Regions from separate parts of the Streptomyces sp. NBC_00878 genome, predicted to be linked through region 2. Evidence: riboswitches for the same ligand, from Rfam matches in the RefSeq annotation. Region 2 holds a riboswitch; each other region holds the start of a gene.

Region 1 (7,609 bases), 660 kb from region 2:
GCCCGGCGTTTTCTATGCGGTGCCATGCCGGCCCCCATGGCATCGTTAATCCATGACAATCCGAATCATGATTGCCGATGACCAAGCCGCCATACGCCGGGGATTCCGCCTGATTTTCGAAGTCCAGGCCGGGGCGACGCTGGTGGCGGAGGCGGCCGACGAGGAGTCCGCCCTCGGGGCCGCGTCGGAGACTCTCCCCGACGTCCTGCTCAGCGGTATGAGGATGCCGGGTCCGGGCTTCCCCGAGTTACCTCGCGGGCCGGCTCCGGACGCCCCCTCCGTACGGGTCGTCGTGGTGACGACCTTCGACGTGGACGAGTACGCGCACGTCGCGCTGCACGACGCCCACGGGTTTCTGCTCAAGTACTCCGACGCCGCGTTGCTCACGCAGGCGGTCCGGTCGGCCGTGAACGGCGACTCCCTCGACAGCCCGGAGATCACCACTCGGCTGCCGAAGCGGCTCACTCCGGACGGACCCGTGGTGTCCACGCCCGGCGCCGAACTGACGCCCCGCGAGCGGGAGGTCGCCGGGCTGGTCGCGGAAGGGCTGACCAACACCGACATCGGGGCGGCGCTGTTCATCTCCCAGGGGACGGTAAAGACACACCTTGCGAACCTTCAGCGCAAGCTGAAGGTCCGCAATCGCGTGGGTGTCGCCGCCTGGGTCTGGCAATCAGGTCTGCGGGAGCCGTCCCGAGCGGTGAAGTGACGGCACCCGGGCACCTGAGTCCGCCTCGCCGTCCATGAGGCTGCGGCCCAGCGGCGTCAGTGTGTGCAGGACGAGGTTCCGGTTCCGGTGGGTGTCGATCAGTCCTGCCGCCCGCAGTACGGAAGTGTGCTGACTCACCGCCGCGGCCGACACCCCCACCTCGCCCGCGAGTTCCCCGTTCGTGCAGCCGCTGAGCAGTGCCTTCAGCATGGCTGCCCGCGTTCTGCCCACCAGCATGGCCAGTGCGTCCTGGGAGGACCCGGCCATCGGGGTCTCAGGCGGACCGGCGCCGAGCGGGGCGGTGTTGCGCGGGTCGGGCCGTACGGGGAACACCAGCATGGACGCGGCGTCGTCCGAGTGAGGCCGGTCGGCGGTCAGCGGCGTGCCGGGAGCGGTCAGGAAGAGTGAGGGCGACACCAGCAGCCCGCGGCCGCCCAGTTCGATCTCCGCGGGGCCGCCGCCCTCGATCTCCAGCACGGGCGCATGCCAGTGGATACGCGGATGCAGGCTGCGGAGCAGGGCTTCCACGCCGGATGCGCTCATGATCTGGCGGTAGACGTCCGTGACACGGTCGAGGAGGGCGCGGACGGCATTCCAGTACGGCACCACCGCCAGCCTCGCGAATCCGTCGAGCAGAGTCCCCAACTCCCGGGCGGACAGCGTCCCGGCCGGAGCCGACAAGGTGTCCAGGCGCGTGCGGGTGACCTCCGGGGCCGACAAGCGGAGTGCGTCTTGGGCCGTCATCCCCGAGTCCACGAAATGCTGCAAAAGGCGCTGTAATTCGGTGTGGCTGAGCATTCCGCTTAGTGCCGCCCGATGCCATATCCGGAAGTAGCCACCGGTGTTTTTCCGCCAGCCTTCCAAGGCGAAAGCGGATTCGATCTCCGGGCCAACTGGCCCGATCATTCGAACGCGTGCGAGATCTTCTACGGAAAAGAAGATGCGGATCATGGTTCATGTCCCCCTGGTCGTAGGGGGGAATGAATGTCCGGCCCTTCGGCCGCCCCCCTATCGGCATGCCGACATCATGTCCGGCGGACTCGGCGCGCGATATCGACCTTTCGGTGGATACTCGGGGTAGGGAACGGCAGGTACGCGGCAACACGGCTTCCCGCCGACGCGCGGCCCCCGTTTCACCCGTGTGGGAGGACGGCCGGACTCCTGACTGACTGGCCGGCCGGCTGACCGCCGGAAACGACGTCCACCTCGCCGAATCAACGCAGGGACTTGAGTTCGATCGCCGGGCAGCGGTCCATGACCATGTCGAGGCCGGCCGCGCGGGCGCGGTCGTAGGCGGCTTCGTCGATGACGCCCAGCTGGTACCAGACGGCCTTCGCGCCGATGGCGACCGCCTCGTCGGCCACCGGGCCGGCGAGGTCGCTGTTGACGAACACGTCGACGACATCGACCTCGAAGGGGATGTCCTCCAGCGAGGCGTACCCCTTTTCGCCGTGGACCGTCTCGGCCTTCGGGTGGACCGGGACGATGCGCTTGCCGTGGCGCTGGAGGACGTCCGCCACGCCGTACGCGGCGCGCCGCTCGTTCGACGACAGGCCGACGATCGCCCAGGTGTCTCCGAGCTCGGTGAGGATCTTGCGGATCGTTGCCGGGTCGCCGTACACGGTCGGCCTCCTTGGGATGCGTACGTACGAATGCTGCTGCGCCCGACAACAGCGCGCGCGGCGCGGTGATTCCCCGGCCCGGCGACGGGCGAGCACTGGAGAGCACAGCAGCTTGCGGGCGTCGACGGCGAAGTCACCCAGCGCGGGCGACAGACAGCCGCCGGGCAGGTCGTCGTGGTTGCCGACCGTGGAGTACCACGGGATATCGAGTCCCGGGCTGGTCACGGGCCGTATCGCGGCGTCGAGGAAGCCGGGGATACGGGGCAGCCCGCGCCGCTTGTCCAGGTCGCGCAGGGCCGCGTCGTCCGGATGCCAGTAGAGGGGGAGGCCGGAGTTCTGGACACCTTCGTACGCCGTCGGGTCCCCGGTGTTGGGAGTGATCCTGCCTCCGCTCATCAGCGTGAGGAACCACTCAAGTTCGATCGCGGAGTTGTTGTCGATGTTGTCGCCCGTCGTCATCACGAACGAGGGCGCGAGGCCGGTGTACGGGCCCCCGCCGAGCGCGTTCACCTGCTCCACGAGCGCGACCGCCCCCGCCACCGTCAGCGCCTCCTGGGCCCGCCACGCGGCAGGCTTGCGCGACCGCAGGAACTCGGTGCGCAGCGGGTTCTGTACGTCCGTGACGTGCAGGTCGGTGAACTGCACGAAGCACGCGAGCGGTGTGCGCCGGTCCTGGCGACCGGCGGCGGGAGACGCGAGGTCTCCTCGTACGACGACGGGCCAGCCGGGGCCTGGTACGAGCCGTCGGTAGGTGCCGTGCGCGCGACCGCCGAGGCGGGCCGTGGTCTCCAGGGTGGTCGCCGCGAACGGTGCCGCGCGTCGTGTCGGCCGTCGGGTGGCTCGGCCGGCGAGGGGCGGCTGCGGGGCGGCACTCCCTGCGGCGGGCTGCGCGGCGGGCTGCACAGAGGGGTCGGGCGCTGCCGTGGGAAGAGGGCCGCCGTTCCTCCGGCGGCTCCCGCCGCGACGGCGCCGGAGGCGAGCAGAAAGCGACGACGCTTGATCGAGGATGCGGGCGGGGAAGGGGGCGTGGATGTGGTCCCCGCCATTTCGGTCCCGGTCATGGGGCGGCCCTCCGGTGCCTCCGAGAGACTCACTGAGCGGAACTACTCATTCAGGCCGCAGGGGCAGGGGCGTGGCGTCGCCGTGAACACCGCCGGAACAGGAGGAACGGCCGGTAGCGCCTCGTGCCCCGGCCCGCACCACCGGCCCGCGCCACCGCCCGTACGGCAGGTCGTACGACCGGCCGCACCACCGGCCCGCCACACCCGGCGTGATAGCTTGCCGAGGCCAGTCGAACCCATGTACGTGGGTCAGGGAATCCGGTGGAAATCCGGAGCTGACGCGCAGCGGTGAGGGTGACGGGCGGGGCATCGGCCACTGGACCGGCATGACGGTCCGGGAAGGCGCCTCGTCCGGGTGACCCCGAGTCCGAAGACCTGCTGGCGGCCTCCTCGGTCACGCGCCGACGGGGGAACACCGTACGACCGGGCTCCGCGTTCGAGCCCTCGACGCCCGAGGAACTCCCGTGCCCATCGCACGTCTTGCCCGCCCTGCTGCCCTCGCCCTGTCCGGGGCCCTCCTGTTGACCGGCTGCGGTTCGGGAGGCTCGCCGTCGGACACGGATTCCGGGAACTCCGGGGACTCCGGGGACTCCGTCAGCCTCGACAACTGCGGCCACACCGTACGCGTCGAGTCCCCGCCCCGGCGGGCCGTCTCCCTCAACCAGGGCACCACCGAGATCATGCTCTCGCTCGGCCTCGCCGACCGTATGGCCGGCACCGCCACCTGGACCGACCCCGTGATGAAGGGCCTGGAGAAGGCGAACGCGAAGGTGGGGCGGATCGCCGACAACAACCCCTCCTTCGAACGCGTTCTGGACGCCGACCCCGACTTCGTCGCCGCCTCCTTCGTGTCCACGCTCGGCAAGGGAGGCGTGGCCACCCGCGAGCAGTTCGAGAAGCTCGGCGTGCCCGCCTACGTCTCGCCCTCGGACTGCGTCGGCAAGGACAACTCCTCGGGCGGCGACGGCGCACGGAAGACGGCCCTCGGCATCGACGCCGTCTACGGCGAAGTGCGCGACCTGGCCAAGGCGTTCGGCGTCGAGAAGCGGGGCGAGGAGCTCGTCGCCGACCTCAAGCAGCGGATGAAGAAGGCCACTTCGGGGATCGACGCCTCCGACGTCACCCTCCTGTACTGGTTCGCCAACTCCGACTCGCCCTACATGGCGGGCTGTTGTGGCGCGCCGGGCGTCATCACCCGGACCCTCGGCGCGAAGAACGTCTTCGACGACACGCACGAGGAGTGGCCCCAGATCAACTGGGAGACGGTCGCCGACCGCGACCCCGACGTACTCGTCATCGGCGACCTCACCCGCAAGTCGCAGACCGCCGAGTCCGCGAAGAAGAAGATCGAGTTCCTGGAGTCCGACCCGGTCACCAAGAACATGACCGCCGTGAAGAAGAAGCGGTACGTCCTGCTCAGCGGGCAGGCGATGAACCCGACCATCCGCACGGTCGAAGGCGTCGAGCAAGTTGCCTCCGCCCTGCGGGAGTTCGGGCTCACCGGGTGACGCGGCCGCGCCTGGGACTGCTCATCACGGCAGGCGTCGCCCTGCTCCTCGTGTCCGTCGCCGTCGCGATCACCATCGGCCCCGCGGACATCCGGGTCGGCGACGTCTGGTCCGTGGTCGCGTCCCATCTCGGCTGGGGCAGCACGGAGTTGACCCCGATCCGGGAGGGCATCGTCTGGGAGCTGCGCCTGCCGCGTACGCTCCTGGCGGCCGTCTGCGGGGCCGGACTCGCCGTGTGCGGTGCGGTGATGCAGTCCCTGCTGCGCAACCCGCTCGCCGACCCGTTCGTCCTCGGGGTGTCCTCGGGCGCTTCGACCGGCGCCGTGCTCGTGGTCGTCCTCGGCGTCGGCGGGGGCCTGGAACCGGTTTCCGCGGGCGCGTTCCTCGGCGCGGTGCTGTCGTTCGGGCTCGTCCTGCTGCTCAGCCACCTGCTGGGCGGGGCGACGGACCGTGTCGTGCTGAGCGGGGTCGCCGCGATGCAGCTCTTCTCCGCCCTCACCTCCTTCGTCGTGCTGACCGCCGCCGACGCCGAGACCACCCGCGGGGTGCTGTTCTGGCTGCTCGGATCGCTGAGCGGGGTCGGCTGGACCGACGTCTGGGTCTGCCTGACGGTGCTCGCGGTCACGCTGCTGGTCTGCCTCGGATACGCGCGGACGCTCGACGCGTTCGCCTTCGGCCAGGACGCCGCCGCGACACTCGGGGTCTCCGTGGCCCGTACGCGGCTCGTGCTGCTGTGTGCCACCGCGCTGCTGACGGCCGCGCTGGTCAGCTCGGCGGGCGCGATCGGCTTCGTCGGCCTCGTACTGCCGCACGCGGCAAGGGCGTTGGTGGGCTCCGGGCACGCCCGGCTGCTACCGGTCACGGCTCTCGCCGGAGCGGTGTTCCTGGTGTGGGTGGACACGCTGGCCCGTACCGTCCTCGACCCCCAGGAGGTTCCCGTGGGCGTGGTGACCTCGCTGATCGGCGTACCGGTGTTCGTGCTGGTGCTGTACCGGACGCGGAGGACGTGATGACGGGATGACGGCGGAGCACATGGAGACCGAGGACACCAAGAGCAAGTACATCAAGAGCAAGTACATCAAGAGCGAGGACACCAAAGGTACGGAGCACGCGGAAGCCGCACGGGGAGCCGGCCTCCGCGCCCACCGCGTCACGCGCACCGCCGACGGCCGTGTCATCCTCGACGGCGTCAGTATCGCCCCGGCCCCCGGCACGACCGTCGGTCTGCTCGGCCCGAACGGCTCCGGCAAGTCCACCCTCCTGCGCCTGCTCGCGGGCGTCCTCGCCCCGGCCTCGGGCGTGGTCACCCTCGACGGCCGCCCCCTCGCCGGTCTGGGCCGCCGCGACGTCGCCCGCCGTATCGCCGTGGTCGAGCAACAGGCCGACACCCAGGTCGAGTTGAACGTCCGGGACGTAGTACGGCTCGGCCGCACACCGCACCGCCGCGCCTGGACCCCGGCATCCTCGGCGGACGAGGAAGCCGTACGCGACGCGCTGGACCGCACCGGCCTCACCGGCCTCGCCCACCAGTCCTGGCACACGCTCTCCGGCGGCGAACGCCAGCGCGTGCAGATCGCCCGCGCACTCGCCCAGGAACCCCGCGAACTGCTCCTCGACGAACCGACCAACCACCTGGACATCCAGCACCAGCTCGACCTGCTGACCCTCGTCACCTCGCTCCCGGTCACCAGCGTCGTCGCCCTGCACGACCTCAACCTCGCGGCGATGTACTGCGATCAACTGGTCGTCCTGCGCGAGGGACGCGTCGTGGCCTGCGGCAGTCCGGGCGACATCCTCACGGAAGGGCTCATCGCCGAGGTGTACGGCGTCCGGGCCGCCGTCACGCGCGACGGCCCCGACGGCCGACCGCACGTGCGCTTCCTGGGGACGGTGGGCTGATCGGCGTACCGGTGACGCGTTGGGGTGGCAGCCGCGACGCGTGGTGCTCGCATCAGCGATGTGCGGTCGGCGCACCACTGATTCGCGAACACGTGTCCGGAATGACGTCCGCCTCCCTGCGCCGGACCCCGCACGCGCCTACGCTCACTCCGTGCTGCGTATCACCGACTCCCGAACCGGCGAGCCCACCGACGCCACCCCCGCCCGCCGCGGCCTGACCCGCGTCGAGGCCCACGTGCCACGCCCCGACACCACCGGCCTGCGCGTGCTCCTGGTCGCCGACGTCCTCGTACGCGCCCTGGAGATCAGCGGGACTCCCGTCTGGACCGTACTGACCGGCGCGGAGGGGCGCGCGGAGCTCCGGGCCCGCGCCGCGACGCTCGGCATCCGCCCGTTCGAGGACGAACGGGACAGCGGATCCGGCCTGGGCGAGGCCCAGGTGCTGCACGTGCTCGGTCCGGACACGGACACGGACACGGACACGGACACGGAGACGGGGAAATACACGGAGACGGCGGACACCGGGACGACGGGCGACAAGGCTGCGGGCGCCGAGGTGACGAACGCCGAGGTGGCGGGAGACGAGGCCACGGACGCCGAAGCGGCGAACGGTCTGCGTGTCGAGGTCGCCCCGGCCGACGCCGAGAGCGGGGTGGCTGACGACGTCGAGAACGCCTCGGCCCTCCGCTTGGCCCTGCTCGCGTGCCCCCGCCGCGAACCCCTCCGGCTCGACGCGGCCGGCCTCGCGGACGCCGAGGACACCCTGCGGCGCTGGCGGGGCGCCGTCGCCACCTGGGCCACCCGGCCGTC
Region 2 (7,609 bases):
GCACCCGGGCCCTGGAAGCCATGCGTGCCGAACACCGCCGGATCACCACTCTCCTCACCGGGCTCCAGTCCCTGGCCCGCGGCGACGCCCACGCGCTTCCCGGCCGCACTCCGGTCGACCTGACCGCGCTGCTGGCCGAGGCCGTCCAGCATGCCGCCCGACGGCACCCCACCATCACGTACCGCCTGGGACCCGCGGCCCCGGTGACGATCCAGGGTTGGCCGGCCGGGCTTCGGCTCGCCGTCGACAACCTCCTGGACAACGCCGCTCTCCACGGCCGCGCCGAGGGAAACGTCGACATCGGGCTGTCCCGCCAAGGCGCCACGCTCCGGATCGCCGTCAGCGACGACGGCCCCGGCATCGCGCCCGACCAGCGCCAGGCCATGAAGGAGCGCTTCACGCGCGGGGCACGCACCCACGCCCCTGGCTCCGGTCTCGGCCTCGCCCTGGTCGAGCAGCAGGCCCAACTCCACCACGGGACACTCCACCTCGGACAGAGCCCCAGCGGAGGACTCCAGGCGATCGTCAGCCTTCCCTCGGCGCCCGATCCCGGCCTCGACGTCGACGACTCCGGGCCGACCGGGGCTCCGGTGGGATGACCTGCGCACGGTTCCGTCGGTCGTGCGGGGTGCGGCGTGCGGGAGGGCGGGGTGCACGGGCCGCCTTGCGCGATGGCCGAGCATACGCCCGGCGGAGTCGTGATCCACGCCGAGCGGCAAGGGCGTCGCGTCGCCTACCGGGCGCGTGCCGCGGTGGTGGTCCTGCCTGTCGCCGTACTGGCCGCCGATGCCGTCGAGTTCTCCCCGGCGCTTCCCGCCGCGAAGGCGACCGCGCCTCCGACATCGTTGTCGAAAGCGCGGCCTGCCCGAGGCGCGGCCCTACGGGACGCAGCGAGCCCCGCGGGGGCACCGGACGCCGGGGAGTGTGGTCGGCCTACGGCGTGTAGCGGGCGTCACTGCCGTACAGCTCCCTGGTGAACGCGGAGACATCGGCGCTGCGATTGGCGCCGTCGAGGTTGTACGTCAGATAGACGCCGTACCCCTCACTGACCGTGCGGCGGGCGAGGTTGGCGGCCGTGCTTTGCGAGGTCCCGCCGATCTGGACGGCCGCCGGCGACAGTTTCGACTTGGGCAGTGCGATGCCGGGGACCTGCCAGGTGCCGTAGTACGGGTTCCAGGCGTAGTCGAACTTGGACGAGATGTTGACGCCGCCGTAGGACAGGCGCGACGCGGCCGGGCCGATGTTGTAGAGGCTGATGATCTTGTTCGGCATGTTGGCGCGCAGTGCCGACACCAGGTACACGAACGAGCTGGCGTTGGGCTGGCCGGTGCCGTTGTTGCCGTAGTCGGCGTACTCGTCGTCGAAGTCGATGCCGTCGAGGCCGTATTTGGCCACGGTGTCCGACAGTTGTTTCGCGAACGTCGAAGCCGCCTGTTGGGACGGGAAGTTGGCGAAGCCCGCGCCCTGGTGGTTGCCGAGCACCGAGAGGACGACCTTGATGCCCTTCTGCTGCAACGGCCGTATCTGCGTGGCGGCGTTGTCGAGGACGCGTTTCACGTTGTCGTTGAAGTACAGGGTCGCCGCCTTCGTGCCCGTGTCGTAGTTGATGTTCGCGGCGAAGATCACGGCGACGTCGAAGACGTTGGCGCCGTCGTTGGCGAGGGTGTACTTGCCGACGTTCAGCATGCTGTTGTTGTTCACCTCGACGTACGCCACCGAGGTTGGTCCCTGTTTCGCGGGAGCGGGGGCCGCTGCCGCGCCGGTCGTGGCGGTCGCGCCTAAGGCGAGGGCCGTCATGGCCGAGAGCGCGAGCGCGGCCGTCAGTATTCTGCTCCGCACCGGAGTGGACATCGTTGATCGGTCTCCCATCGCATGGAGCGGCGCCCGACCTGTTCGCGAGCGCCGAGTGAGCCCCCCGATCTTTCCGTTCCCGTGACCGAATTCCCAGAACCATGCGAGAACTCTTCAACCTCAGGTTCCGCTCCTCGCGGATCGAACGTCTGACCGGTGTCAGCCATCCCTCTTTTTCGCCAACCAAGAATCCTCGTCACACCCGGCTACCGCCGCACCCGCGGCATGCCCAGGCCGATCCACGAGATGATCTCCCGCTGGATCTCGTTGTTGCCGCCGCCGAAGGTGAAGATCACGGCCGAACGGTAGCCGCGCTCCAGTTCGCCGTGGAGCACCGCGCCCGCGGAGCCCTCCTTGAGGACACCGGGCACGGCGACGACCTCCATGAGCCAGGCGTACGCGTCCCGGCGGGCCTCGGAGCCGTACACCTTGACAGCGGAGGCGTCCTGCGGGGTGAGCGTGCCCTCCTGGACGGCGTTCACCATCTGCCAGTTGAGGAGTTTCATCGCGTCGAGCTTCGTGTGGGTCTGGGCGAGGCGGCGGCGCACCCAGGGCAGGTCGACGACGCGGCGGCCGTCGGCGAGCTTTGTCTCCATGGCCCAGCGCTGGACGTCGTGCAGGGCGCGGATGGCCATGGTGCCGTGCGCGGCGAGGGTGACCCGCTCGTGGTTGAGCTGGTTGGTGATCAGCCGCCAGCCCTTGTTCTCCTCGCCGACCCGCCGGGACACGGGGACGCGGATGTCCTCGTAATAGCTCGCGGTGGTGTCGTGCGAGGCGAGGGTGTTGATGATCGTGCAGGAGTAGCCGGGGTCGGAGGTCGGCACGAGGAGCATGGTGATGCCCTTGTGCGGCGGGGCGTCGGGGTCGGTGCGCACGGCGAGCCAGACCCAGTCGGCCGTGTCGCCGTTCGTCGTCCAGATCTTCTGGCCGTTCACGACGTACTCGTCGCCCTCCCTGACGGCCTTCGTCTTCAGGGCGGCCAGGTCCGTGCCCGCGTCGGGCTCGCTGTAGCCGATCGCGAAGTCGATCTCGCCGGAGAGGATCTTCGGCAGGAAGTACCTCTTCTGCTCGTCCGTGCCGAACTGCATGATGGTCGGCCCGACCGTGTTGAGCGCCATCAGCGGCAGCGGTACGCCGGCCTGGGCGGCCTCGTCGAAGAAGATGAACTGTTCCATCGGGGTCAGACCGCGTCCGCCGTACTCCTTCGGCCAGCCCACGCCGAGCCACCCGTCGCGGCCGAGCCGGCGGATGGTGTCGCGGTAGAAGCGCTTCTGCGCCGCCGGGGCGCCATAGCGAGCGTGCATGTCGTTTGGGACCAACTCGGCGAAGTAGGCGCGCAGTTCGGTGCGCGACCGCTGCTGCTCCGGCGTGTATTCGAGATGCACGGCGCCTCCTGGCTCCCACTGACCCACGCGTTCGGCCACCCGGACCTGACGGCGCACACCGTAGAACGTGTTCCAGAAATAGGGAATGCCGACGACGTACGCACCTGCCGCACGCACACATACGAAGGGGCCCCGGGATGGTTCTCCAGGGGCCCCTTCGCGTGCCAACGGGCAGTGCGCGACGGATCAGTGCGCGACGGGAGTTGCCCGGCTCTCGGGCGCCTTCTCCTTGTCGGCCCCGGCCGGCTCGGGAGCCAGCAGGCGCTCCGCGAGCAGCCCGAAGACCAGGCCGTACGCGGTCCACAGGGCCACCTGGATGGCCAGGGTCGCCAGCCGGTACTGCCACAGCAGGGTGGCGGGGAAGCCCTCCGGCGCCTCGTTGAAGGACGGCAGGAACGCGTACGCCAGGCCGATGACCAGGACGAAGAACGCGCCCGCCGCGAGGGTGGCGTTCCAGTTGCCCAGGCGCGGTGCGAGGCGTTGGCCGAGGATCACCGCGGCGACGGCCAGCAGCACGCTGAGCACGATCATGAGGAGGAACAGCGCGGTGCGCTGGTTGAGGGTGTCGGGGTCGCCGACGGCGGGCGGGTTCGCCGGGTACTTGAGGAACGGCACCAGGTAGACCGCGACCAGACCGGCGGCTGCCAGCAGCAGCGCGCTGGCGCGCGGCCCGAAGCGGCCGATCCTGCCGAGGGCGAAGCAGTAGGCGAGGGCGGCGATGCCGCCGAACGCGACCCCGTAGACGAGGACGCCGGTGGACAGGCCGCCGGTGGACTGCATCCCACGGGTGACGAGTTCCTCCCCGCCGTGTCCGTGGGCGTGGGCTTCCTCGAAGGCGATGGCCTCGTCCACACGCGGTTCGCCCAGGAAGTAGGCGACGACCAGGGCGAGCACACCCGCGGCGAGACCCGCGAGCATGCCGCGCACCAGGAGATTTCTGACGGTGACGGAGTTCATTGAGTTGTCCTGTCGGTTCTTTGTCGCCGTCAGTGGCAGGGGAAGCCGAGCAGGTGGCGGGCGTCGTGCACCCACTCGTGCACGCCTTCGCCGGAGACCACGGAGGTGGCGCCCTGTTCGGCGCCGACGAAGTACAGCAGCACCAGCATCAGGATGCCGAGGAAGACCGCCCAGGGGGCGATGGCGCCGATCGGCAGCTTTGCGGGTACGTCGGGGGTGGTTACGGTCGGCTGAGCGACGGCGGACTGCGCCATGGCAGGACCTCCTGGGGGAACTCGCGTCCCATCTCGGTGGTGCACAGGACGACGGCCACGGGTCTGACTTCGCTCGACCTTCACCTCCCGGGCGGGAGGCGGCTGGTGCGGGGCTTACAGTGGCGCGACCGTGCCGGATTCTCACCGGCTTCCGTCGTACCGTCGTCAATATCGACGAGAAGGTACCGCGAAGCGGAGGCGCGGCCAAGGGCGCATGGGCCCCGGAGCGCGCGCCGGTGTCCTGGTCACGCCCCCAATTCCCGGTACGGACAGGGGTGTTGAGCACGTGGGGAACGCGAGGGCGGGCCGATGACCAGCCGAGTGATGTTGATCTCACCAGCGATGAACTCGGCGTTGCGGGAGGCGCGCTTCGACGACGGATGTTCCGTCGACGCGGCCGGGCTGCGGCTCGCCGGGGCCGCCGCGGGCTCGTTGCCCACCGCCGACCGGGTTCTGGTCTCACCCACGGTTCGCTGCCGGGAGACGGCCGCGGCGCTCGGGCTCGACACCGACACCATCGCCTCCGTGGCCGCCGCCGTCATCGAGCCGGAACTGGCCGGCCTGGACGTGGGCCGCTGGCGCGGGGCGACCCTCGCCGAGGTGAGCGCCGACGAACCGGAGGCCGTGGGGCGCTGGCTGGCGGACCCGTCGTCCGCCCCGCACGGCGGCGAGTCGGTGAGCGGGTTGTGCGAGCGAGTGGCGAAGTGGCTGGAGACGGCGGCGGATCCGGCCCTCGGCTCGGGCCCAGGCTCGGCTTCGGGCTCAGCACCGGGTTCGGGAGCGGGCTCGGTGCGGATCGTCGCCGTCGTCGAGCCGGAGATCGTACGGGCCGGGGTGGTGCGGGCACTCGGGGCACCGGAATCGGCGTTCTGGCGCGTCGATGTGCCGCCGTTGACCGTGACGGAGTTCAGCGGGCGGGCCGGGCGCTGGAATGTGCGGGTCGGACGGGCGCTCGGCGAGTGAGGCCTCGGCGGACGCCCGCCTGACGGCACGGCACCACTCCGCCCGAGCCCGCATCCCCGCCTCGGCCAAGAAGGGGCTGAGTGTGTCGAAGTTATTGACGTGCTCACGGCCGCACTCTACGTTCTGACCGGTTTGCCGAACTACGTTCGATATGTCGACCCGTCAGAGCGTGTGCGCACGCCCCAACCTCAGTGAATTCGTGCGCACTTGGGACTCCGCTCGGCAGCACCAGCAGCACAGTCCGAACGAGGAGAGCCGCACATGATCACGCCAGACAACTCCCACAGACCCGTCGTCTCCCCGGACGCGACCGGCGCCGTCCACCCCTTCGCGCCGTCACGTCGAAGCCTGCTGCGGGCGATGGCCGCGCTGCCGGCCTCGGCGCTCGTCATGGGCGGTGTGCCCGGCCTGTTCGGCACGGCCTCCGCGGCCGCGCCGCCTCCCGGATCGGCCACCCGCTACACGATCGTGCCGTTCCTCAACAGCAACGACGGCACGGTGAACGTCTACCAGTCCGACGACGCGACGGACTTCCGGCTCCTCAAGGCGTCCGCGTACACACCGCCCGCGGGCCGCATCCGCGACGCCAGCGTTTTCAAGCACACCGACGGCTACTACTACATCACCTACACCACGCACACCTGGCAGGACACCAGCACCACCATCGGCTTCGCCCGCAGTTCGGACCGCAGCAACTGGACGTTCCTGTACGACTACACCGTCCCCATCGCGAACCTGTCGCGCGCCTGGGCGCCGGAGTGGTTCGTCGACAGCGACGGCAGCGTGAACGTCATCGTGTCCTGCTCGGTGACCAGCAACGAGTGGATCTTCACGCCGTATCTGCTCAAGGCCACCAACTCCGCGCTCACCGCCTGGAGTTCACCGGTGGCGCTGTCCGGCATCGGCGCCAACCACATCGACACGTTCATCGTGAAGATCGGCTCGACGTACCACGCCCTCACGAAGAACGAGACGTCGAAGTACATCGAGTACGCCACGAGCACCGCGCTCGCGGGCCCGTACACGATCAGCAGGACCGGGAACTGGGCGGGCTGGGGCGGCACGCGCGAGGGCACCGCGCTGGTGCAGCTCGACAACGGCGCGTGGCGGATCTTCTTCGACGGATACGGCGACGGCAGCTACTACTACAGCGACAGTTACGACACCTTCGTCACCTGGAGCGCACCCAGGACTCTGCCGGGCATCTCCGGTACGGCACGCCACTTCACCGTGCTCAAGGAGACGGTGTCCGGCGGCGTGACCCTGCCGACCGGAGTCACCCGCTTCTTGCGGTCCGGCAACTTCACCACCCGCTACTGGCAGGAGCAGTCCGCCCTGCTCAACCTCCCCGTGCTGACCAGTTCCAGCACGGCCGCGGAGAAGCAGGCGTCCACGTTCACCATCGTGGCGGGTCTCGCGGACGGCAACGGCTACTCGTTCCGCAACGCGGCCGGCAACTACCTGCGGCACTGGGACTTCCGGGCCCGCTTCGACGCGAACAACGGCTCGTCGACGTTCGCCAGAGACGCGACCTTCATCGCCCGTACGGGATCGGCTAGCGGTTCCGTGCGCCTGGAGTCGTACAACTACCCCGGCTACTACCTGCGCCACTACAACTACCAACTCCGCGTCGACCCGTCGGACGGCACGGACCTGTTCCGCCAGGACAGTTCGTTCGTGGCGGTGACACCCTTCTGACCTTCCGTCCAGCGACGGCTGAACCTGGTACGGGTTATCCGTTGACCGCCATCACGGTCTTGCGGCCTGCGCAGGCATACCAGCCGCGGGTGTCGGCCGTGAGGGCGGTGACGGGAGCGGGGGCTGTGCGGGTGTGTGTTTCGGTCAGGTCCCGCGCGGTCGTCCGTAGTGCCGCGCAGGCGCGGCCCGCTGCCGCGTACACCGTGGCGCCGTCCGGTGCGACGGCGGGCGGGCACTGGGCGGGGCCGGTGTCCTCGAACTGCTTTGTCCGGCCACGGGATTGGCCGGTGCGCGGATCGAGAGCGGTGAGCGTACGGCCGTCTTTCCAGTGCAGCAGCAGTCCGCCCGCGACGACGGGGACGTGGACGCCGCCGGGGCGCCGGGTCCAGCAGGCATCGAGGCCGAGCGCGGGTGTGCTCCAGTTCAGGCGTGCGTCGTCGAGGCCGAAGCCGTGCAGGGTGGAGCCGGTCAGGAGGAGGCCTGCGCTGCCGGTGCGGGCGA
Region 3 (7,609 bases), 1.6 Mb from region 2:
GACGTCACGGACGCCGATCATGTCAAAGATCTGGAGGATGCGGCCCGGGGTTCGAAGGGCCAGTCCTGGTGGGCCCCGTACAGCGACGTCGTGTCGGTCCAGTACGCGCAGTACCTGGGCTACGAGGGGGCCGCGAACACCATCCTCATGTACAACCCCATCGTCCTTCCCGGACTCCTCCAGACCGAGGACTACGCCACCGCACTGCTCACGCCCGGCACGACCTCGGAGTCACGCACGCGTCAGCAGGTGGAACTCCGCATCAGCAGGCAGGAGCGGTTCTTCGACGGTGAGGACGGTCCCCTCGTGAATATCGTCCTGGACGAGGCGGCCGTCAGACGTCAGATCGGCGGACCAGCGGTGATGCGGCGGCAGTTGGAGCACATCAAGACGATGGCGGAACACCCCAGGGTCACCATCCAGCTCCTGCCTTTCTCTGCCGGGGCGCACTACGGCACCCTCACGTCGTTCATCGTGCTCGGGTTCAAGGACGACGACGACCTACTGTTCCGGGAAGGCCCCGGCGGCGGTCTGTCGAACCGTGACGACCTCGGTCTCACGGCCCGCTACCGGGAGTGCTTCGAGGACATCAGCACCATCGCGTACCAAGGTGACCGGATGATCGAGCTGATCGACACGGTCAAGGAGAGTCTGGTCAACATCTGACCCCGGGACGGGACGGCCCGGGCGGGAATCGGGGGAGGGCCCATGGCGGTCTTCGGAACACGAGCGTGGTGGCGGGCGTTACGCGCGGCCAGCACCGTTCCGGGCGGCGACGCGTCGAGAGCGCCCGCCGAGTCCACGGATCAGGAAGGGCCCGTCCCCCTCGACGACAGCACCCTGAAGTCGTACGCCATGCAGCGGCCCGAGTGGACGGAGGCGCTGATCCGGGTGGAGAGCGCCCGGGTGGACGGTGAGATACGCCTGCTCTCCGTCCGGCTGCTGCTCGGCACGGCATGCGGCAGCGTCCTGCTGTTCAGCGTCACCATGGCCAGCAGGGTCGCCGCCAGTGTCCCGTTCGGGGCCGCGACGCCGCTCACCACGGCGGTGCTGGGAGCCATCGGCGCCGCCCTGGTCACGGCGCTCGGTGCCGGGCTCGGCAGGACGCTGCGCCTGCGCTCCGAAAATTCGCGGGTGACTCCTGTCAGCGGTTCGGCGCCCTCTCGAACTGAGCCGCCGCCAGAACGCGGTTCAGAACCCGGATCCGCTCCGTGACCGGAGTGAGCCCCCACCACAGACCGGCACCCACCGCGATGACGGAGGTCACCACCAGCCAGACCAGACCGCGCGCGGCACCGCCCGGCACCAGCAGTGCCGCGAGAGCCCCCAGGCCGACGGCCAGCGCCCCCGTCACGGAGCAGAACAGTGTCAGTGGAGCAGCCGCCGCCAGTCTGGCTCCCCCAGTACCTGGCTTCCCCATGTGCGCTGAGGTGGATGGCTTGGCTCGCTCTCCCATATGCGTACCTCCCGTCCCTCCGGACGAATCGTCAAGAGCCGTCCGTGCCCGGGTACACCAGCCCCGCCAGAAAACCACACCATGCCGCGCGGCGGAAGGCGAGCTTGCTCCCCCGGCGCCAGTTCGAGTCACGTATCAGCACGTGGAGCGACTCCACAGCCATCTCCACGCATTCCTGGTTGCCCTGGGAATAACTGCTCCTGGTCCACACCCGTTCCGACAGGTCCCTGTCGATCACACCGACCTCCTCCAGCCCCACAAGTCAGCGCACCGACACCGCGTCCTCACCGCGACGACCCCGAGCGCCGTGTCCAGCCGCTGCCGAGGGCAGCGGAGGCTCGGCCACACCAGGTTCGTCTCCCCGCCCGAAGTGCCCAATGCCGCTCGTCGGCGCTCTCAGTGTTCGTACTGTCGTTCCCTCCAGTGTTCCCACCTTGACCGTCGTGAAAGAGCCCAGAAACCGCCGAATCGAGTAGCTGACGAAATTTCAGCGGTGTGGGGCTCAGCACACCACAGCGCCGCAGGTCAACAGCAAGTTGACGGGTGTTCGTGGGCGTGGTGGACTGCCGGAGCCATGTACGGCGGCAGGAGAGGAAGCCGGTGCGAATCCGGCGCGGTCCCGCCACTGTTACCGGGGAGTCGATGCCCCGGGAGCCAGGAACTCTCGCCGTCGGTCTCGTCGAACCAGGGCGTGGACACCCTGAGTGAGGACATATCGCCATGCGCGGCTGCCCAAGTGCCTGTCGAGCGACGGTTGTGCCCGACCTGACGGTCGGCTAACCGATGCGTGACGCCGATCGCGTCTTCGCGTACGGCGCCGCCGCCGGCCTCCTCGGTGATCTGCTGCTCGGCGATCCGCGCCGGGGGCATCCGGTCGCCGCGTTCGGACGCGCCGCGGGAGCCATGGAGCGGGTGCTGTGGCGGGACCACCGGGGGTGGGGCGCGCTGCACACCGCTGTCTGTGTGGGCTCTGCCACCTCGCTCGCCGCGCTCGCCGGCCGTTCCGTGCGGGCCTCTCGTGTCGCCTCCGTCGCCCTGACCGCCGCCGCCACCTGGTCCGTTGTCGGCGGGACCTCGCTCGGGCGGGAGGCCCGGGCCATCGGCGGGGCGCTCGCCGCCGGGGACATGGAGGTGGCCCGCGAGCGGCTGCCGCACCTCTGCGGGCGGGATCCGCAGGCGCTGGACGCCGACGGGATCGCCCGCGCCGTCGTCGAGTCCGTCGCCGAGAACACCTCCGACGCCGTCGTGGGCGCCCTCGTGTGGGGTGCCGCGGCCGGTGTGCCGGGGCTCGTCGGGTTCCGTGCCGTGAACACGCTCGATGCCATGGTCGGGCACAAGTCCGCCCGGTACCGGCGGTACGGGTGGGCCTCCGCGCGGCTCGACGATGTCGCGGGGTGGCCGGGGGCGCGGCTCACCGCCGTCCTCGCGGCCGTCGCGGGAAGCGATCCGCGCGGGGCGGTACGCGCCTGGCGTGCCGACGCCGCCAGGCATCCGAGCCCCAACGCCGGGCCCGTCGAGGCCTCGTTCGCGGGGGCGCTCGGCGTGCGGCTGGGCGGGATGCTCTCGTATGCGGGAAGGGTCGAGCACCGGCCTGTACTCAATGGTGGCGGGCGGGCCGTGGAGGTCGGGGACATCGAGCGGGCCGTACGGCTCTCGCGGCGCGTGAGCCGGCTCGCGCTCGGCGTGAGTGTCGCCGGGCGGCTCCTCGTCAACAGCCTTCGCACGAAGGGGCGTACGTCATGAGCGGGGGAACGAGTGGGGGAATGAGCGGGGGCATGGGTGGCGGGCTGCTCGTCGCCGGGACCACCTCCGACGCGGGCAAGAGCGTCGTGACCGCCGGGATCTGCCGGTGGCTGGTGCGCCACGGCGTCAAGGTCACGCCCTTCAAGGCGCAGAACATGTCGCTCAATTCGTTCGTCACGCGGGAGGGCGCCGAGATCGGGCGGGCGCAGGCCATGCAGGCGCAGGCCGCGCGCGTGGAGCCCACCGCGCTCATGAATCCCGTACTGCTCAAGCCGGGCAGCGACCGGAGCAGTCAAGTAGTCCTCATGGGCAAGCCCGTCGGAGAGATGAGCGCCCGCGGCTATCACGGCGGGCGGCAGGAACAGCTCCTGGGGACCGTGCTGGAGTGCCTCGCCGAGTTGCGGGGCACGTATGACGCGGTGATCTGTGAGGGGGCGGGCAGTCCCGCCGAGATCAATCTGCGGCGGACGGACATCGTGAACATGGGGATCGCGCGCAACGCGCGGCTGCCCGTGCTCGTCGTCGGCGACATCGACCGCGGGGGTGTCTTCGCCTCCTTCTTCGGGACCGTCGCGCTGCTCTCGCCCGAGGACCAGGAGTTCGTCGCCGGGTTCCTCGTCAACAAGTTCCGCGGGGACGTGTCCCTGCTGGAGCCCGGCCTCGACATGCTCAAGAGCCTCACCGGGCGTCGCACGTACGGAGTGCTGCCCTTCCAGCACGGTCTCGGCATCGACGAGGAGGACGGGATGGCGGTCTCGCTGAGGGGCCCGGTCCGGGAGTCGGCGGTCTCCTCCCCCGTCGGCGAGGACATCCTGCGGGTCGCCGTCTGCGCGATTCCCCTGATGTCCAACTTCACGGACGTGGACGCGCTGGCCGCCGAACCGGGCGTCGTCGTGCGGTTCGTGGACCGGGCCGAGGAACTCGTCGACGCCGACCTCGTCGTCGTACCCGGCACCCGGGGCACCGTCCGGGCCCTGGAGTGGCTGCGGGAGCGCGGCCTCGCGGACGCCCTCGTCAGGAGGGCCGCGGAGGGGCGTCCCGTCCTCGGTATCTGCGGTGGCTTCCAGATCCTCGGCGAGCACATCGAGGACGAGGTCGAGTCGCGCGCCGGGCGGGTGGACGGGCTCGGGCTCCTTCCCGTGCGGGTGCGGTTCGCGCGGGAGAAGACGCTCACGCGGCCCGTCGGCGAAGCCCTCGGCGAGTCCGTCGAGGGGTACGAGATCCACCACGGGGTCGCCCAAGTCACAGGCGGGGAACCCTTCTTGGACGGCTGCCGGGTCGGCGAGGTCTGGGGTACGCACTGGCACGGCTCGCTGGAGTCGGACGGTTTCCGGCGGGCCTTCCTGCGCGAGGTGGCGGCCGCCGCGGGGCGTCGCTTCGTACCGGCCGCCGGCACGTCGTTCGCGGCGCTGCGCGAGGAGCAGCTGGACCGGCTCGGCGATCTGATCGAGGAACACGCGGACACGGACGCGCTGTGGCGGCTCATCGAGTCCGGCGCGCCGACAGGACTGCCTTTCATTCCACCGGGAGCACCCGCATGAGCACAGTGTTGTTGTTGTCGACCGCCGATACGGATCTGCTGGCGGCCCGTGCCTCCGGCGCCGCGTACCGGATCGGCAATCCGACCCGCGTGGATGTCGTGGAGGAGCTTCCCGCGCTGGTCGAGGGCGCGGACGTCGCCGTCGTACGGCTGCTGGGCGGCAAGCGTGCCTGGGAGGACGGGCTCGCCGCGCTCAAGGCGTCCGGCATCCCGACCGTGCTGCTCGGCGGGGAGACGGTTCCCGACGCGGAGCTGATGGCCGAGTCGTCCGTGCCCGCCGGTGTGGTCGCGGAGGCGCTGCGCTATCTCGTCGAGGGCGGCCCGGAGAACCTGACCGAGCTGGCCCGCTTCCTCTCCGACACCGTGCTGCTGACGGGCGAGGGCTTCGAGGGGCCGCGGGAGATGCCGGAGTACGGGGTCCACGGCGACCCCGTGCTGGATACGGAGCGTCCGACCGTCGCCGTGCTCTTCTACCGCGCCCACGAACTGAGCGGCAACACCGCCTTCGTGGACACGCTGTGCGACGCGATCGAGGCCCGGGGCGCCAACGCCCTTGCCGTGTACTGCGGTTCGCTGCGCAGCGCGGAGTCGGGCGTGTACGAGCTGATCAGCGGGGCGGACGCGCTGGTCACCACCGTCCTCGCCGCCGGCGGCACGCACGCTTCGGAGGCGTCCGCGGGCGGCGACGAAGAGGCCTGGGACGTGGGCGCGCTCACCCTTCTCAACATCCCTGTCCTGCAAGGACTTTGCCTGACCTCGTCGAAGGCCGCCTGGGACGCGTCCGATGCCGCCCTGTCCCCCATGGACGCGGCGATGCAGGTCGCGATCCCGGAGTTCGACGGGCGCCTCATCACGGTCCCGTTCTCCTTCAAGGAGCAGGGTCCGGACGATGTGCCGGTGTACGTGGCCGACCCCGAGCGGGCCGCGCGGGTCGCCGGAATCGCCGTGCGCCACGCCCGGTTGAAGCACAAGCCGAACGCGGAGAAGAAGCTCGCGCTCGTCTTCACCGCCTACCCGACCAAGCACTCCCGGGTCGGCAACGCGGTCGGCCTCGACACCCCCGCCTCGGCGGTACGGGTCCTCGACGCGTTGCGAGACGCCGGGTACGCCCTGACCGAATACCCGGACAACGGCGACGAGTTGATCCACCGGCTCATCGCGGCCGGTGGTCACGACGTCGAGTGGCTGACCGAGGAGCAGCTGGCCTCGGCCCCCGCGCGCGTGCCGCTGGCCGACTACCGGGCCTGGTTCGACAAGCTCGACCCGGATCTGCGGAACGGGATGCTGGAGGCGTGGGGCGAGCCGCCGGGCAACCTGTACGTGGACGGCGACGACATCGTGCTGGCCTCCCTCCAGTTCGGGAACATCGTCGTGATGATCCAGCCGCCGCGCGGTTTCGGCGAGAACCCGATCGCGATCTACCACGACCCGGACATGCCGCCGTCGCACCACTACATGGCGGCGTACCGCTGGCTGGACAACAGCTTCGGCGCCGACGCCGTCGTGCACATGGGCAAGCACGGCACGATGGAATGGCTGCCGGGCAAGGGACTTGGGCTCAGCGGCGGCTGCGCGCCGGACGCCGTCCTCGGCGAACTGCCCCTGGTCTACCCCTTCATCGTCAACGACCCCGGCGAGGGCACCCAGGCCAAGCGCCGCGGACACGCCACCGTCGTCGACCACCTCGTACCGCCGATGGCGCGCGCGGACACGTACGGCGATCTGGCGAAGCTGGAGCAACTCCTCGACGAGTACGCGCTCGTGTCCGACCTGGACCCGACGAAGGCCCCGGCCGTGCGGGCCCAGATCTGGACGCTGGTCAAGGCGGCCGAGCTGCACCACGACCTGCACGTGGACGACCAGCCGGACGACGACGACTTCGACTCGTTCGTCATGCACATCGACGGCTATCTGTGCGAGATCAAGGACGTGCAGATCCGCGACGGCCTGCACATTCTCGGCGGCGGCCCGGAGGCCGAGCCGCGCGTGAACCTCGTACTGGCCGTGCTGCGGGCCTCGCAGGTGTGGGGCGGGACAGCAAACGCGCTGCCGGGTCTGCGGGCCTGTCTCGCCGAGCATTTCGGCCTGGTCGAGAAGGAGTTGCTGGGCGAGCCCGGCGCGCCGCTGAAGGTGCCGGCCGAACTGAGCGACCTGGTCTCGGGACCCTCGCGGTCGGCGGCCGACGCGATCGACCTCCTTGAGCAGCTGTGCCGCAGGTTCGCGGAGGGCATGGAGGAGCGCGCCTGGGACGCCGCGGCCGTGCCCGCTCTCGTACGCGAGGTCCTGGGCACCGAACTCCCGGACGCCGTCGCGGTGTTGGAGTTCGCGTGCCGGGAGGTGGTGCCGCGTCTGGCCCGTACGACGGACGAGATCGACCACATCCTCCTTGCCCTGGACGGCGGTTACGTCCCGGCGGGCCCCTCGGGTTCGCCGACCCGCGGACTCGTGAACGTCCTGCCGACCGGCCGCAACTTCTACTCGGTCGACCCCAAGGCGATCCCGTCCAGGCTGAGTTGGGAGGTCGGGCAGGCACTCGCGGACTCGCTGGTGCAGCGGTACCTCCAGGACACCGGCGACTACCCGAAGTCCGTCGGCCTGACGGTCTGGGGCACCTCGGCGATGCGCACACAGGGCGACGACATCGCGGAGATCCTGGCGCTGCTGGGCTGCCGGCCGGTGTGGGACGACGCCTCGCGGCGCGTCACCGGCTTCGAGGTCGTCGGCCTGGAGGAGCTGGGCCGGCCGCGCATCGACGTCACGGTCCGCATCTCCGGCTTCTTCCGGGACGCGTTCCCGCATGTGGTCGCTCTGATCGACGACGCGGTACGGGCGGTGGCCGACCTGGACGAGCCCGCCGACCGGAACTACGT

What was found. Region 2 has a riboswitch for cobalamin ahead of OHA11_RS44290 (CbtB-domain containing protein). Riboswitches for the same ligand answer to the same signal wherever they lie in the genome.
Region 1: linked by a shared signal. The riboswitch ahead of OHA11_RS41310 (ABC transporter substrate-binding protein) and the one ahead of OHA11_RS44290 (CbtB-domain containing protein) in region 2 are both predicted to bind cobalamin.
Region 3: linked by a shared signal. The riboswitch ahead of OHA11_RS36970 (cobalamin biosynthesis protein) and the one ahead of OHA11_RS44290 (CbtB-domain containing protein) in region 2 are both predicted to bind cobalamin.

The regions. Positions count from the first base shown of each region.
Region 1 covers NZ_JAPEOK010000001.1:9,497,581-9,505,189, forward strand. The annotation lists gene OHA11_RS41290 (LuxR C-terminal-related transcriptional regulator) at 68-709, shown strand; gene OHA11_RS41295 (helix-turn-helix transcriptional regulator) at 674-1,453, opposite strand; gene OHA11_RS41300 (CoA-binding protein) at 1,924-2,331, opposite strand; partial or broken gene OHA11_RS41305 (TIGR03767 family metallophosphoesterase) at 2,437-3,123, opposite strand; cobalamin riboswitch at 3,603-3,790, shown strand; gene OHA11_RS41310 (ABC transporter substrate-binding protein) at 3,857-4,900, shown strand; gene OHA11_RS41315 (iron ABC transporter permease) at 4,897-5,910, shown strand; gene OHA11_RS41320 (ABC transporter ATP-binding protein) at 5,918-6,799, shown strand; gene OHA11_RS41325 (hypothetical protein) at 6,951-7,609, shown strand, end outside.
Region 2 covers NZ_JAPEOK010000001.1:10,154,745-10,162,353, reverse strand. The annotation lists gene OHA11_RS44310 (HAMP domain-containing sensor histidine kinase) at 1-599, shown strand, start outside; gene OHA11_RS44305 (endo-beta-N-acetylglucosaminidase H) at 934-1,851, opposite strand; gene OHA11_RS44300 (acyl-CoA dehydrogenase family protein) at 2,058-3,236, opposite strand; gene OHA11_RS44295 (CbtA family protein) at 3,423-4,193, opposite strand; gene OHA11_RS44290 (CbtB-domain containing protein) at 4,223-4,447, opposite strand; cobalamin riboswitch at 4,509-4,646, opposite strand; gene OHA11_RS44285 (histidine phosphatase family protein) at 4,757-5,410, shown strand; gene OHA11_RS44280 (AbfB domain-containing protein) at 5,771-7,108, shown strand; gene OHA11_RS44275 (protein kinase) at 7,143-7,609, opposite strand, start outside.
Region 3 covers NZ_JAPEOK010000001.1:8,519,903-8,527,511, reverse strand. The annotation lists gene OHA11_RS36985 (helix-turn-helix transcriptional regulator) at 1-666, shown strand, start outside; gene OHA11_RS36980 (hypothetical protein) at 709-1,215, shown strand; gene OHA11_RS36975 (DUF397 domain-containing protein) at 1,488-1,694, opposite strand; cobalamin riboswitch at 2,007-2,143, shown strand; gene OHA11_RS36970 (cobalamin biosynthesis protein) at 2,240-3,199, shown strand; gene OHA11_RS36965 (cobyric acid synthase) at 3,232-4,740, shown strand; gene cobN (cobaltochelatase subunit CobN) at 4,737-7,609, shown strand, end outside.